Regions from separate parts of the Hypnocyclicus thermotrophus genome, predicted to be linked through region 2. Evidence: riboswitches for the same ligand, from Rfam matches in the RefSeq annotation. Region 2 holds a riboswitch; the other holds the start of a gene.
The links. Region 2 has a riboswitch for glycine ahead of EV215_RS04220 (alanine/glycine:cation symporter family protein). Riboswitches for the same ligand answer to the same signal wherever they lie in the genome.

Region 1 (7,084 bases), 120 kb from region 2:
TTATTAGATGTGTCTTTTTTTTTATTTATTTGTGCAATTAATTATACAATGTTCCAATAAAAAATATTGAGTGTATACGAAAGTTAATACACTCAATATAAAAAAATTAATTTTTCATTGCTTGTATAGGAGGAGATACTTTACCACCTCTATTAATTAAAGTAGAACAATTTAGAGAATTTATAGGCATAATATCAGCTTCACCTAAAAGCCCCCCAAAGACTACTCTATCACCAACATTTTTTCCAGGAACAGGGATAACTCTAACAGCAGTTGTTTTGTTATTTACCATTCCTATCGCCATTTCATCAGCTATAAGGCCAGATATAACATAATCAGGAGTATCACCAGGTATTGCTATCATATCTAAACCAACAGAACAAACACAAGTCATAGCTTCAAGTTTTTCTAAAGTAAGATAACCTTTACTAGCAGCAGCAATCATTCCTTGATCTTCACTTACAGGGATAAAAGCACCAGTTAATCCCCCAACTCTAGTAGCAGCCATAGCACCACCTTTTTTCACTGCGTCATTCAAAATAGCAAGAGCTAAAGTAGTTCCATAAGCACCTACAGACTCTAATCCAAATTCTTCTAGAATATTACCTACACTATCCCCAATTGCAGGAGTAGGAGCAAGTGATAGATCAATTATTCCAAATTCAACACCAAGATTTTTAGCAACTTCTTTTCCTACTAATTCTCCCATTCTTGTTATTTTAAAACTTATTTTTTTTATTTCTTCAGTAATTACGCTAATATCAGCTTTTTTATCTATTTTATTAAGAGCTGCTCTTACAACGCCAGGTCCACTAATTCCTAAATTTAATACAACTTCACCTTCACCAACTCCGTGAAAAGCACCAGCCATAAAGGGGTTATCACTTACAGCATTTGTAAATACAACAAATTTTGCAGCACCCAATCCATCTTTTTCTTTTGTATTATAAGCTAAATCTTTTACTGTTTTACCAAGCATTTTAACAGCATCAAGATTTATTCCAGCTTTTGTAGATCCTACATTTACAGAGGAACAAACTCTTTCGGTAACAGTCAGAGCATTAGGAATAGAATTTATTAATTTTAAGTCGCTTTCTGTAAATCCTTTTTCTACAAGAGCAGAAAATCCACCAATAAAATCTACTCCAATATCTTTTGCAGCTTTATCTAAAGTTTCTGCAAAGACAGTATAATCCTCAGCATCAGTAGCACCAGCAATTATTGAAATTGGAGTAACAGAAACTCTTTTATTTACAATAGGAACGCCGTATTTATTTGAGACGGCATCAGCTATATTTACTAAATTTTTTCCATATTTTAATATTTTATTATATATATTTTCGCAAGTTTTTTTATGGTCACTATTTATGCAATCAAGTAAACTAATACCTAATGTAACAGTTCTTATATCGAGATTTTGCATATCAACCATTTTAATTGTTTCTAATATTTCATTTGAATTTGCTAAAATGTGCATTTTTGCCTCCTAAATAAATTTATTAAATTTTATGCATAGCTTTAAAAATATCTTCATGTTGAACATAAACTTTTACACCTATTTTTTCTTCTAATAATTTTAATTTTTCTTTTATTTTATTAAAATCAAAAGTAGAATCTTTTATTTCAACTAACATAATCATAGCAAAAATTTCGTTTTCAAAAATTGTTTGAGAAATATCGATAATATTACACTTTAATTCTTTAAGTTTTAATGATACTTCAGAAACTATTCCTACTTTATCATCGCCAATTACAGTTATAACTATTTTTCCTTGCATAGTGATTCCTCCTAAAATATATTAAAGTTATTTGCCTATAAAAAAAAGCAGTTAAAAAACTGCCAAATAAAAAGAAAAGATATTTTTAAAAATAACTAATTTAAAAATATCCTCTGTCCTTTTACCTGAGAGCGTTACTCCTTCGGTGTCCTTTTGGATCTCTCCAGAGGTTCGTCCAATATAGGTTCTTTTACCTGAAAGTATTACTTCTTCGGTGACCAAAATTATGGTTCTCTCCCTATATCTTCAACCGTGATATTAAATTTTGATATATTTTACTTTATTAATTAAAAAATGTCAAATACATTAACAGTTTTAATTAATAATTTTAAAAGTCTGCTGTTATTGTAAAAGAAATTCCATAATCTCCATAAGTAGATTTTGTTAAATAATATTCACTATTTTTTTCTCCATTAAAGAAAAATTCAGTAAGATTAAAACTAATTAAATCATTATAATAATAATCACTGCTATTTCCAATAGTAAAACTACGGTCATTTATATTTATAAATGAAAAAAATGTAGTAGAAAATAATTCATTCATTTCGTATTTGAATGATGGAATCAAATAATCTGTTCCGATTGGTATATTATAATTTATTTTGTTTAAATCATTGTTGTCATAAAAATTTTTATCTGATTTTCCATACCCATTTTGATAATATTCAATATTGAAATAATAATTTTCCCAAAAATAATTATCGATACCTGTAATAAAAGTATAAATATTATCAGCTGCACTATAGTTTCCTTCTATCCAATACCCATAATTAATATAAGGAATAGTTGTTTTAATAGAAGCACCATATATATCACTAGGAATTAATGTTTCATAAGGTTTTAGTTCTTTACCTCTTTTTGCATATATAAATTCAAAATCAGTATTAAATATAAATTGTTTATATCTTATTCCATATTCGATATCTTTAGAAATAGAATTATTATTATAATTCCCAGCGTAAACAAACTCTAAGCTATCATCATTTTGTAAGTAACTAGTAAAAGTTATACTATTTCTAGCTTCTTTTTCATAATTAGAATCAAATGCAGATCCTGCAGGAGTTTCATTGAAAATATCAATAGGATTAAAATTAAAACCTTGTCCCCAACCTAATCTAGTTTTTCCAAAAATAATTTCTATATTGTTTTGAACTAATTTTATTCTTGCTAAATCAAGAGAATTTTTATTATTTTTTGAATTATTTTCTGTATACAATGAATATTCAATATCAATTAAACTGTTTTCAAAATCATCGTTATAAAGAAAAAACTTAGCTTTACTATTTGAGGTGCTTTCTAAATTTTTAATTTTTGAATTATTTATTGTTAATTTTGTTTTAAGAGAAGTAGTAGCAAAACCATTAAAAAAAATTAACATAAATACTGATAATAAAATTATTTTTTTCTTCATTTTTAACGCTCCTTATTTTTTTAAGTTTTTTTCTGAGAATAAAGTATTTTTAATATTTATATTTAATTTTATTGTAGAGATATCAGAAATAATATATGTAGATTTATTATTTATAATATCAGTCATTTTCATAGTTTTAGGAATTAAATAATTACCTTTTTTAGTATAATCATTTATTTCTAATTTTTTGTATAAAAAATTATTTTTATCATAATATTCTATCAATTCTTCGGTGAAATTAAATTTATTTACTTTGGAAATAATATAACTATACTTTTTATTTTTATCTATTGGAACTAATTTTAAATAATAATACTTTTTATCTTCTTTTAATAAAATAGAGTTAAAATCTTTTTCATAATCAAAATCCATATCATCATATGAAAAACTAGAGCCCATAAGGTTTCCATTTTTCGCACTTTTAGATAAAAGTCTTACTCTATTTGTTCTTTTATTATAATACCATGTATTTCCATTTTTGGAAAGTATAGATGTACCCGTTAATCTACTTGGAGAAGTAAATTTCATTAATTGGAAAGTATTATTATTTATTTTTTTTGAATATGACTCAAAAATCATACTAGATGTTATTTTTCCATTTTTTTCTATTTTCATAGTAGATATTTGAAAACTACTATTATAATTATTGTTTTTTTTAATATTTTTTAATATTTCATTTATAGTTGTTTTAGAAAAGGTAGTTATTGAAAATATTATTAGAAACATAAAAATAAATTTTTTCATTTTAAAGCCTCCTATTTAAATGTTATTTTATCGAAGATAGCAATTAATGAAACTAGTAAAAATAAAGTAAATAAATATGCAAGAGTTACTCCTAAACTGAGTAAAAACCCAAAACCAATAAAGCCACGATATTTTGCAAACATTAGAGTACCAAAGGCAAATACAGTGGTAAGAGTAGTTAGTGTAATAGCTTTTCCAGTACTTCTAAATGTAATTAATAAATCTTTTTCCTGCAAATATCGGTGAATTAAATGAACACCATCATCAACACCTATACCAATAATTAATGGAATACCAATGATATTTACAACATCAAATTTAAAACCAGTCCATCCCATTATTCCTAATATAGCAAGTATAGTTATAAGCATAGGAAGAAGTGCAAATATTGCATATTTAAAACTTTTTAAATCAAATAATAAAACTATAAATATAGCAATAACAGTATAAATAAGAACTTTTTTTCCTTCAGTTTTTTCGGCTTCAACAACTTTAATAAATATTTTAGCGGTACCACTATTATTTTTATTAACATTATCTATTTCAGTTAAAAATTTTTTTTGAAAATCTTCATTCCATAAGTCGTGTTTAGGATAAATTGTAGTTATAAATTCATTATTTTTACCAACAAATTCATTTTTTATACTATTTGGAATATCGTTTAATGTAATTATATTTTCGTTATGATTTAATATAAGGGTTTTAAGTGATTTAAAAAAGTTTATTTGAGATTTTTGAATATTTTTAGAGTCTAGATTATCAATAATATTTGATATTATATTTGAGTTAATAAACTCATCACATTTATTAGTTATTTTTATGTCTCCACTTACATAGCTAAGGTCAGAAAGTTCAATAATATTATTTTCTAACCTATAAAGCTCTTCAATAAGCTTATCTTCATAAATATTATTGTCAACTTTTATTAAAGAGCTTTTTTTGATATTTTTTATAATAGCTAATCTTTTATTTTGTTTTTCAATAGAAGGCAGATATTGTGCAATAGAAGAAATTTCACCGACGCTAGCTAGTTTATCAAGTTTTTCATAATTAGATTGAGCTTCTTTTAAATTTTTATTAATTATAATGGAGTTATCAGAAGTAAAATCAAATTTTTTTATAATTTCTTTATTTAATGCTATACTTTTCAATCCTTTAGCTTCTATTTTCATCATATCTTTTTCAAATTTAAAATTTGTAGATTTAATAGATAAAATGGAAATTATTATTATTAAAATGATTAAAGTAATATATTTATATTTAATTACTGGAATTTCCAATTTTTCCAAGATATAAATAGGTTTATTAGTTTTGACTTTTAATTTTTTTTTACCAAATACCATAAGTAATGCGGGAAGTGTAAAAATAGCAGCTAATAGAGTACAAATAATACCTATTCCTAGGACAATACCAAATTCTTTGAACCCAGGAAACTTGCTAAAACTAAACATTATAAAACCTATACTAGTAGTAATAGAACCAGTAATAATACCTCTTATTACTTTTTTATATACATTAAGTAAGTTTGTTTCTAAGTTTTCCTTTGATTTTTTTTCATCTAAAAAAACAGATATAATATGTATTGAATAATCAATTCCAAGTCCAATTAAAATAGCACCCATCATAGCAGTTAACATATTTAATGAACCAAATATCAAATAAGTTATTCCCATTGACCATATAATTCCCATTATTAAAGGGATAATAGCGAGAAAAGAATAACGTATTAGTTTAAATGAAATAATAAATAATAAAAGCATAAGGATTATTGATAAAGTAGAAGTAAGGTTCATATCTTTTGTACTAACTATCATTTCATCTCTTGAAATTACTTGAGAACCAGTAAGCGAAGTAGAAACATTATATTTTTTTCCTTCTTTATTTAGATAAGCTTCTAATTTGTTGATAAAATTTGTAACTTCAATAATATCATCTATACTTATAGCAGATTTAATTATAAATATACCTAAAGTGTTATCAGGAGAAATGAAATATTTATTTCCTCTAAAAAATCTTTTTGTATCTTTATTATTTAAGGTTCCGTTATTTGCTTTTGTTAAAAAGTCTTTTAAAAAATTAAGCAAAAAAATTATTTTGTTACTATTTTTATTAATTTTTTCTGAATCAGATGAATTTATGTATGTTTTTTCAAAATTATCATTAGAACTTTTTATGAATTCAGCTATAGAATTAGAAGAAAGAAGAGGCACTAAATCTTTTAAATCTTTTTCTTTGAGTGTAATAAGTCCATTTTTTAAAAGGAATTCATCATTTTGAGCATAATTTATACTTTTTATTTCATTCCATTGTTCCAATGTTTTAGGGACATCATTTAAAAATTTTTCAATATCATTTTTATTGTTCCCTTTAATTCCGACAATTATAGAATCTAAACTATTAAAATTTTTAAGAGCTTTTTTATAAATAATAACTGAATTGTCATTTTTAGGAAGTAAATCCATAAATTGCATATTCATTTTTAATTTTGTAATAAAAAATATTGAAATAACTGTGATAATGAAACTAAATAATAAAACTAAACGATATTTTTTTATGACAAATTTCCCTAACTTTTCAAGCATTTTAATCCTCCTCATTTAAAATTAAATCTATAAATTTTTCCCAATTTTTTTCAAAATTAAAAGGTATATCTAATGTTTTATATAAGACCATAGAATCAAGCATCATAAAAAATAATTGTTTAATTATTTCATGATCTTTTTTCTTTGAAATAATATTTTTTTTATAAAGGTGATCAAAAAAAGAATTGAAAAATTCTAGATACTTTTGAAGAAATTTTATTAAATAATCTTTTACTATTGCTATTCTAAATGCTTGATTTATAAATTCAAATTGAAATCTTGAATAATAAGGGTCAACTTGTCCAAAATTTAAAATATTATTACCAATATTTTTTAGTATTAATTTATAATTTTTTTTTGTAATGTTATCAATATCTAAAAAATCAAAGCGCATCATTGATTCGAATAAAAACTCAATTGTAGCAATAAATATATCATCTTTGGTATTAAAATAATGATAAATAGCACCTTTTGATAAGCCAGTTTCTTTTACCAAGTCATTTAAGCTAGCTTTATCATAGCCTTTTTTGGCTATTAATTTATAAAATGTAGTTATAATTAACTGACGT
Region 2 (7,084 bases):
ATATCAGTATTAAAAAATTTACCAATGAGACAAGATGTTGCTATAACTGGAGAGATATCTTTGATAGGTGATATAAAACCAGTAGGTGGAATAGTTGAAAAAATTTATGGTGCAAAACAATTTGGAATGAAAAAAGTATTAGTTCCTTATGAAAATAAAAATGATGTACCAGAACATATAGAAGATATAGAAATAAAATTAGTTAAAACAATTGATGATGTAATAAAAGAATTGAGTTAATTAAAAGGGAGATAAAAATTTCAAAATATTAATTAGTAATAATTTAAATTTTGAAATGATATCTCCTTATATATTCTAAGAAAAAATAAATGGAGGAGAAATGGAAGTAGAAAGTTTAAATCGTGTACCTTACAGTGAAGAGGCAGAAAAATCTGTTTTAGGAGGTATTTTACTAAAACAAGATGCGTTATCAGATATTATAGACATATTAAGACCTAATGATTTTTATAAATTATCACATAAGTACATATATGAAGCAATGTTAAATATTTACTCTCATGGTGAAGTAATAGATCCGGTTGTTTTAATAAATTCACTTAAAAAAATGGATAGATTTGATGAAATAGGTGGAGAAAATATTATTTATGAAATATTGGATGAGGTGCCTACAGCGGCTAATATTTTAAGTTATGCTAAAATTGTAAAAGAAAAATCAATATTAAGAGAACTTATAAATGTAGGTAATAAAGTAGTAGAATTAGCACAAACAGGATATGAAGAAGTAGATAGTATTTTAGATAAAGCAGAAGGTCTTATTTTTAAAATCTCTGAATCTAAAGAAAATAAAGAAGTAGTGAGTATAAGTAGCTTGGTAAATGAAGAATTTGAAAGACTAGAAAAAGTAGTAAAAAATAGTGGTGCAACTACAGGTATATCGTCTAATTTTAAAGAATTTGATCAAATGACTTCTGGATTTCATCCTTCGGATTTAGTAATAATAGCAGCAAGGCCAAGTATGGGAAAAACAGCTTTTGTACTTAATTTGGCTTTAAATGCAGCTTTAAATGAAAATAAATCAGTTTTAATATTTTCACTTGAGATGTCAAATTCTCAAATATTTCAAAGATTATTAGCAATTGAATCAAAAATTCCATTAAATAAAATAAGAAATGGATTTATTTCAGAAGATGAATGGGGACATATAGCATTAGCTACTGGGAAATTAGCTAATACAGATATACAAATAGCTGATGTACCTAATGTTACTGTACTTGAGATACGTGCTATGGCTAGAAGACTTAAAGCTGCAGGTAAATTAGATATGATACTTATAGATTATTTACAATTGATAAAAGGATCTGGTAGAACAGAAAGTAGACAACAGGAAATCTCTGATATCTCAAGATCATTAAAAGGTATAGCGAGAGAGCTAGATGTACCTGTAATAGCTTTATCACAGTTATCGAGAGCTCCTGAGCAAAGAGCGGATAGAAGACCAATGTTATCAGATTTGAGAGATTCTGGAGCAATAGAGCAAGATGCAGATATGGTAGTATTTCTGTATAGAGATGAATATTATAATGAAGATAGTGAAGATAAAGGTTTAGCAGAAATAATTATAGGAAAACAAAGAAATGGACCTGTTGGAACAATAACTTTAAAATACTTTAATGAAATAACAAAATTTGCAGATTATACAGCACAAATTAAATAACTTTAAAATTTAGAAAGGGTAAAAAAATGAAAAAAGCGGAATTATTAGCACCTGCTGGAAATATGGAAAAATTAAAAATGGCATTTCATTACGGAGCAGATGCATGTTTTTTAGGTGGAAAATTATTTAATCTAAGATCTGGAAGTAATAATTTTTCAAATGAGGAGATAAAAGAGGCAGTTGAATATGCACATAATATAGGGAAAAAAATATATGTAACATTAAATATAATAGCTCATAATCAACAAGTAGATATGATGGTTCCATATATTAAATTTTTAGATGAAGTAGGAGTAGATGGAGTTATAGTAGCTGACCTTGGAGTATTTCAACTTGTAAAAGAAAATAGTAATTTAAAAATAAGTGTGAGTACTCAAGCAAGTAATACAAATTGGCGATCAGTAAAAATGTGGAAAGAACTTGGTGCAAGTAGAGTAGTGCTTGCTAGAGAAGTTTCACTAGAAGAGTTAAAAGAAATAAGAGATAGAGTGCCAGATATTGAAATAGAAGCCTTTGTACATGGAGCAATGTGTATATCAATATCAGGGAGATGTCTATTAAGTAACTATATGACAGGAAGAGATGCTAATGGTGGCGATTGTGCACAGGCGTGCAGATGGAACTACAATTTGGTTGAAGAAAAGCGACCAGGAGAATATTATCCAATATATGAAGATGAGACAGGAACACATATATTTAATTCAAAAGATTTATGTACAATAGAATTTATTGATAAAATACTTGATATTGGAGTAGATAGTTTAAAAATTGAAGGAAGAATGAAAGGGATATATTATGTAGCAAATGCTGTAAAAATATATAGAGAAGCATTAGATAGCTATTATAGTGGAAATTATCAATATAATCCAAAATGGTTAGAAGAATTACAGACAATAAGTCATAGATTATATACGCATGGATTTTATTTTGGAACGCCAGATGAAAGTGCTCAAAATTATAACGATAGAAATTCATATAGTCAAACACATAAATTGGTAGCAAAAGTTTTAGAAAAATTAGATAATAATGAATATATATTGGGAATAAGAAATAGATTGGAAGTTGGGGAAGAATTAGAAGTAGTAAAACCATCTAGTGAAATAGAAAAAATAATATTACCTAAAATGATAAACATGAAAACTGGAGAAGAAATTAATAAAGCACATCCTAACATGACTGTAAAAATAACACTAGAAAACGATTTAAATGTAATGGATATGATACGACAAAAAATATCTTGACACAGTAATAAAAAATTAGTATAATTGTCCGTATAATAGAATACGGTTGAAGGTATAGGGAGAGAACTTTTAAGTCACCGAAGAAGTAAATCTTTCAGGTAAAAGGACCTATATTGGACGAGCCTCTGGAGAGATCCAAAAGGACACCGAAGGAGTAACACTCTCAGGTAAAAGGACAGAGGATTTGGCAATTATAGTATTTATAATATTTTTATAGTTGTTAAATTTTAGAGGCTAAATAATTATATTTAGCCTTTTTTTATTTATAATCGTTTATTCTAATAAACATATTTAGGAGGGAAAAATGTTAGAATTACTTAACAAAATTGATTCAATAATTTGGGGTCCACCATTACTTATTTTACTTATGGGAACAGGGATATATTTAACTGTAAAATTAAATTTGCTACAAATACTAAAATTACCATTAGCATTAAAGTATATTTTTATGAAAAATAATGATAAAGAAGAGGGAGATGTATCTAGTTTTGCAGCTCTTTGTACTGCATTATCAGCAACTGTTGGAACAGGAAATATAGTTGGTGTAGCAACTGCAATAAAATTAGGTGGTCCAGGAGCTATGTTTTGGATGTGGCTAGCCGCATTTTTTGGAATGGCTACAAAATATGCTGAAGGACTTCTTGCAGTAAAATATAGAAAAATTGATGAAAATGGACAGATGTCTGGCGGTCCAATGTATTATATTCAAAATGGATTAAATAATAAAGTATTGGCAAAAATGTTTGCTATATTTGGAATAGCAGTAGCATTTTTTGGGATAGGAACTTTTGCACAAGTAAATGCAATTACAACTGCTTCTACAATATTATTTAAAGTATCTCCAACAGTTGTAGGAATAATACTAACAATTTTAGTAGCATTGGTAACTCTTGGTGGAATAAAAAGTATATCAAAAGTAGCAGAAATAGTAGTACCTGTGATGGCAATATTATATGTATTAGGTTCTTTGATAGTAATAATAATGAATTTTGATAAAGTACCTGGAGCGATAGGGCTTATATTTAAAAGTGCTTTTACTAAAACGGCAGCATTTGGAGGATTTGCCGGTTCTACACTTATATTAGCATTAAGAAGTGGAGTTGCAAGAGGAGTATTTTCAAATGAATCAGGGCTTGGATCTGCGCCAATAGCTGCAGCTGCAGCTAAAACAAATTCGGCAGTTAGACAGGGTCTTATATCTATGACAGGAACATTTTTTGATACAATTATTATTTGTTCTATGACAGGGCTTATACTGGTTCTTACTGGTGCGTGGACTAGTAAACTTAAAGGTGCAGAATTAACAAGATACGCATTTTCTATTGGTTTAAATAATTTTGGAGAAATAGTAGTTTTACTAGGATTAATATTTTTTGCATTTACAACTATAATAGGGTGGAATTATTATGGTGAAAGATGTACAGAGTATTTATTTGGTGTAAAAGGTATAAAAGGATATAAATATATATTTATAATTTTGATAGCAATAGGTCCATATTTGAAATTAGATTTGATTTGGATATTAGCAGATATTGTTAATGGATTAATGGCTATTCCAAATTTAATAGCAATATTAGGTTTACGAAAAATTATAATAAACGAAACAAATATGTATTTTAATAATTTAAAATATAGTTATGTAAACAAATAAAAAGTTCCCCTAATTTTAGGAGAACTTTTTATTTATTACTAATTGAAGTTGCATTTTTTATAAGATCATCAAATTCATCAAGACTATAAGGTGAAAGTTCTATACTGCTCATATTGTACTCTAAAATATAATCTTTTTTATTTTTTGTATTAAAATTTTCTAATTTAGATTTTATTCTTTTATAGACAATTTTTGCTTGAGGTTCTCTACATCGTGATAATGCAATAACAAATTCGTCACCACCCATTCTAAAAGCTATGTCAGAATCTCTAATAGACTCTAATAAAATTTGACCTGTTGTTGCTAACACTAAATCCCCTTCACTATGACCATAATCGTCATTTATTTTTTTTAAATTCTTTATATCTATAAAAAATAAAGTCATATAATCTTTACTTCTTTTTAAAAGTTTACGATTTAATTCAAAAATATCTATTCCACCTTGTCTATTGTATACTCCTGTTAAAGCATCATATACAGTATTTTTCTTAAGTTCATAAGATAATTTATTTGATTTTGATATATAATATGAAATCAAAAGAGATAAAAGTAAAATAAAAATTAAAGTGTATCTATATATAGTTGTTTTATTAAATATTAAATTATTTAGTGTATTAGTTAGATAATTTGAACTATATCTTGAAACTAAATATATTATATTAAAATTATTATTAGAGAATATATTTGAATTATCAATTTTTTTACTACTAATAATTCCATTTTGTGTCTCAAATTGTGATTTTTCATAAGAATTAATTTTTTCCCATTCTTCTTTAAATTGTGTTTTAAAATTATAAATATTATTATTAATAAAATTTCCATCTTTATTTAAAAAATAAATTTGACTCTGACTTTTTTCAAAATATACAGATAATTCTTTAAAAAAAGTTTCTAAATCAAAATATATAGTTATATCTTCTTTTGAAAATATAATAAAATTTTTTTTTGAATTATTTTTTAATGTATAATATTTATTTAGAGTTATAAATTTTATTATACTTGATTTATTAGATAGTTGTGATATGTAGTTAATATCATTTTTAATTTGTATAATTTTATTTTTTATTAAATTTTCAATAAAATATATATCTTTTTTTTGTTCTAAAATAATATTTTTTTTATATAAATTAAATTGAGTATCTATAATTTGCCAAAAAAATAATCCAGATAAAGAAAAAAGAATAATAAAAACAATTAAAAAGTTTATAAAAAATTGTAAAAAAGAAAATTTGATTTTAGAATTCATTATGCTCACCTCGTAAATAAAATTTGAAATCAAAAAAAATTAAATGTATAATTAATAAAAGGTATTTTACCATATAATATAAGGAGGGTATGCCTATGTCAAGTCAATATTCATTTATTCAATATGAAAAAAACTATCAACATCAATTTAGAAACAAACTTAATAATGCAGAAGAACCCGTAGAAGTATTAAAGATATTCTCTCAAATTATTTCATTAATGCTTAATGAAATATTTGAAGAAGAAATAAAGGTAGAATATGAAGATATTAAACTCTTACCTAACGACGATACTGAATATAAAATAAGTGATAAATTATTAAGCAATCCAAAAGTAAATGAAATATTTAATAATTCAGATATAAAAAATATTATTTTTAGATTTTCTAATACAGCAATACATAAATATCGTAGTTTAAATAAACACAATGAAAAAACAAAATTAAAAATAAGAAATTAATTCCGACTTTTTAGTCGGATTTTTTTATTATATTAGAAAAAATTGCATCAATATTTAGATTTTCTAAAAATTTTTCTTCATAAATAGTATTTGTAGAATAAACCCATATTTTATTATTATTAAAATGAAGAAATTCAACTATTTCTTTTGAAACATACTCTTTTGATAAATTAATAGAGTAGGGAACAAAATTAAAATCAATATATTTATTAAAATTATCCATTTCATTAGCAAAAATAGGAGATAAATTTATAGTATTATCTAATAAAAAAATTTCATTTAAAAGATTATGATTAAAAGAAGAAATCACTATATTATCTTTATTTTTTATTTTTTTTAAAAAATCTATAATTATCTTTGCGAATAATTTATGTTTATTTAAAAAAGAGGGTAACTTTAATTCAATATTTATAATTATATTTTTTGGTAAAAGATTCATGACGATATCTAAAGTAGGAATATATTCTTTATTGATTAAAGGGATTTTCTTTAATTCATCATAATCTAAATTAAAAATATAATTAGTTGAATTTGTCAAACGTTTTAAGTTATAGTCATGAAAGATAATAAGTTTATTATCTTTTGTTAATTGGACATCAAATTCGACACCATCAATTAAATAACTTTCTAAGTTTTTAAAACTAGATATGGAATTTTCTAAATAATCATTTGATGCTCCTCTATGAGCTAATATAAACATATTCTCACCTATTTTTTTAATTTTATGATGAATTCTGTTTTTAGTGTTGAAGAATTTATTATAAAATATCCATTGTATTTTTTTGTTATTTGTAATATATTATATAATTTAAA

Region 1: another riboswitch for glycine. It lies ahead of EV215_RS04800 (ACT domain-containing protein); the one in region 2 lies ahead of EV215_RS04220 (alanine/glycine:cation symporter family protein).

Annotation. Positions count from the first base shown of each region.
Region 1 is NZ_SOBG01000003.1:259,194-266,277, reverse strand. It holds gene EV215_RS04805 (PFL family protein) at 107-1,477, opposite strand; gene EV215_RS04800 (ACT domain-containing protein) at 1,500-1,778, opposite strand; glycine riboswitch at 1,889-1,948, opposite strand; glycine riboswitch at 1,951-2,028, opposite strand; gene EV215_RS04795 (hypothetical protein) at 2,107-3,189, opposite strand; gene EV215_RS04790 (outer membrane lipoprotein-sorting protein) at 3,202-3,933, opposite strand; gene EV215_RS04785 (efflux RND transporter permease subunit) at 3,945-6,515, opposite strand; gene EV215_RS04780 (TetR/AcrR family transcriptional regulator) at 6,517-7,084, opposite strand, start outside.
Region 2 is NZ_SOBG01000003.1:139,404-146,487, reverse strand. It holds gene lonC (Lon family ATP-dependent protease) at 1-240, shown strand, start outside; gene dnaB (replicative DNA helicase) at 341-1,675, shown strand; gene EV215_RS04225 (peptidase U32 family protein) at 1,702-2,916, shown strand; glycine riboswitch at 2,963-3,036, shown strand; glycine riboswitch at 3,039-3,098, shown strand; gene EV215_RS04220 (alanine/glycine:cation symporter family protein) at 3,221-4,567, shown strand; gene EV215_RS04215 (GGDEF domain-containing protein) at 4,596-5,813, opposite strand; gene EV215_RS04210 (hypothetical protein) at 5,909-6,271, shown strand; gene EV215_RS04205 (glycerophosphodiester phosphodiesterase) at 6,282-6,971, opposite strand; gene EV215_RS04200 (ABC transporter substrate-binding protein) at 6,980-7,084, opposite strand, start outside.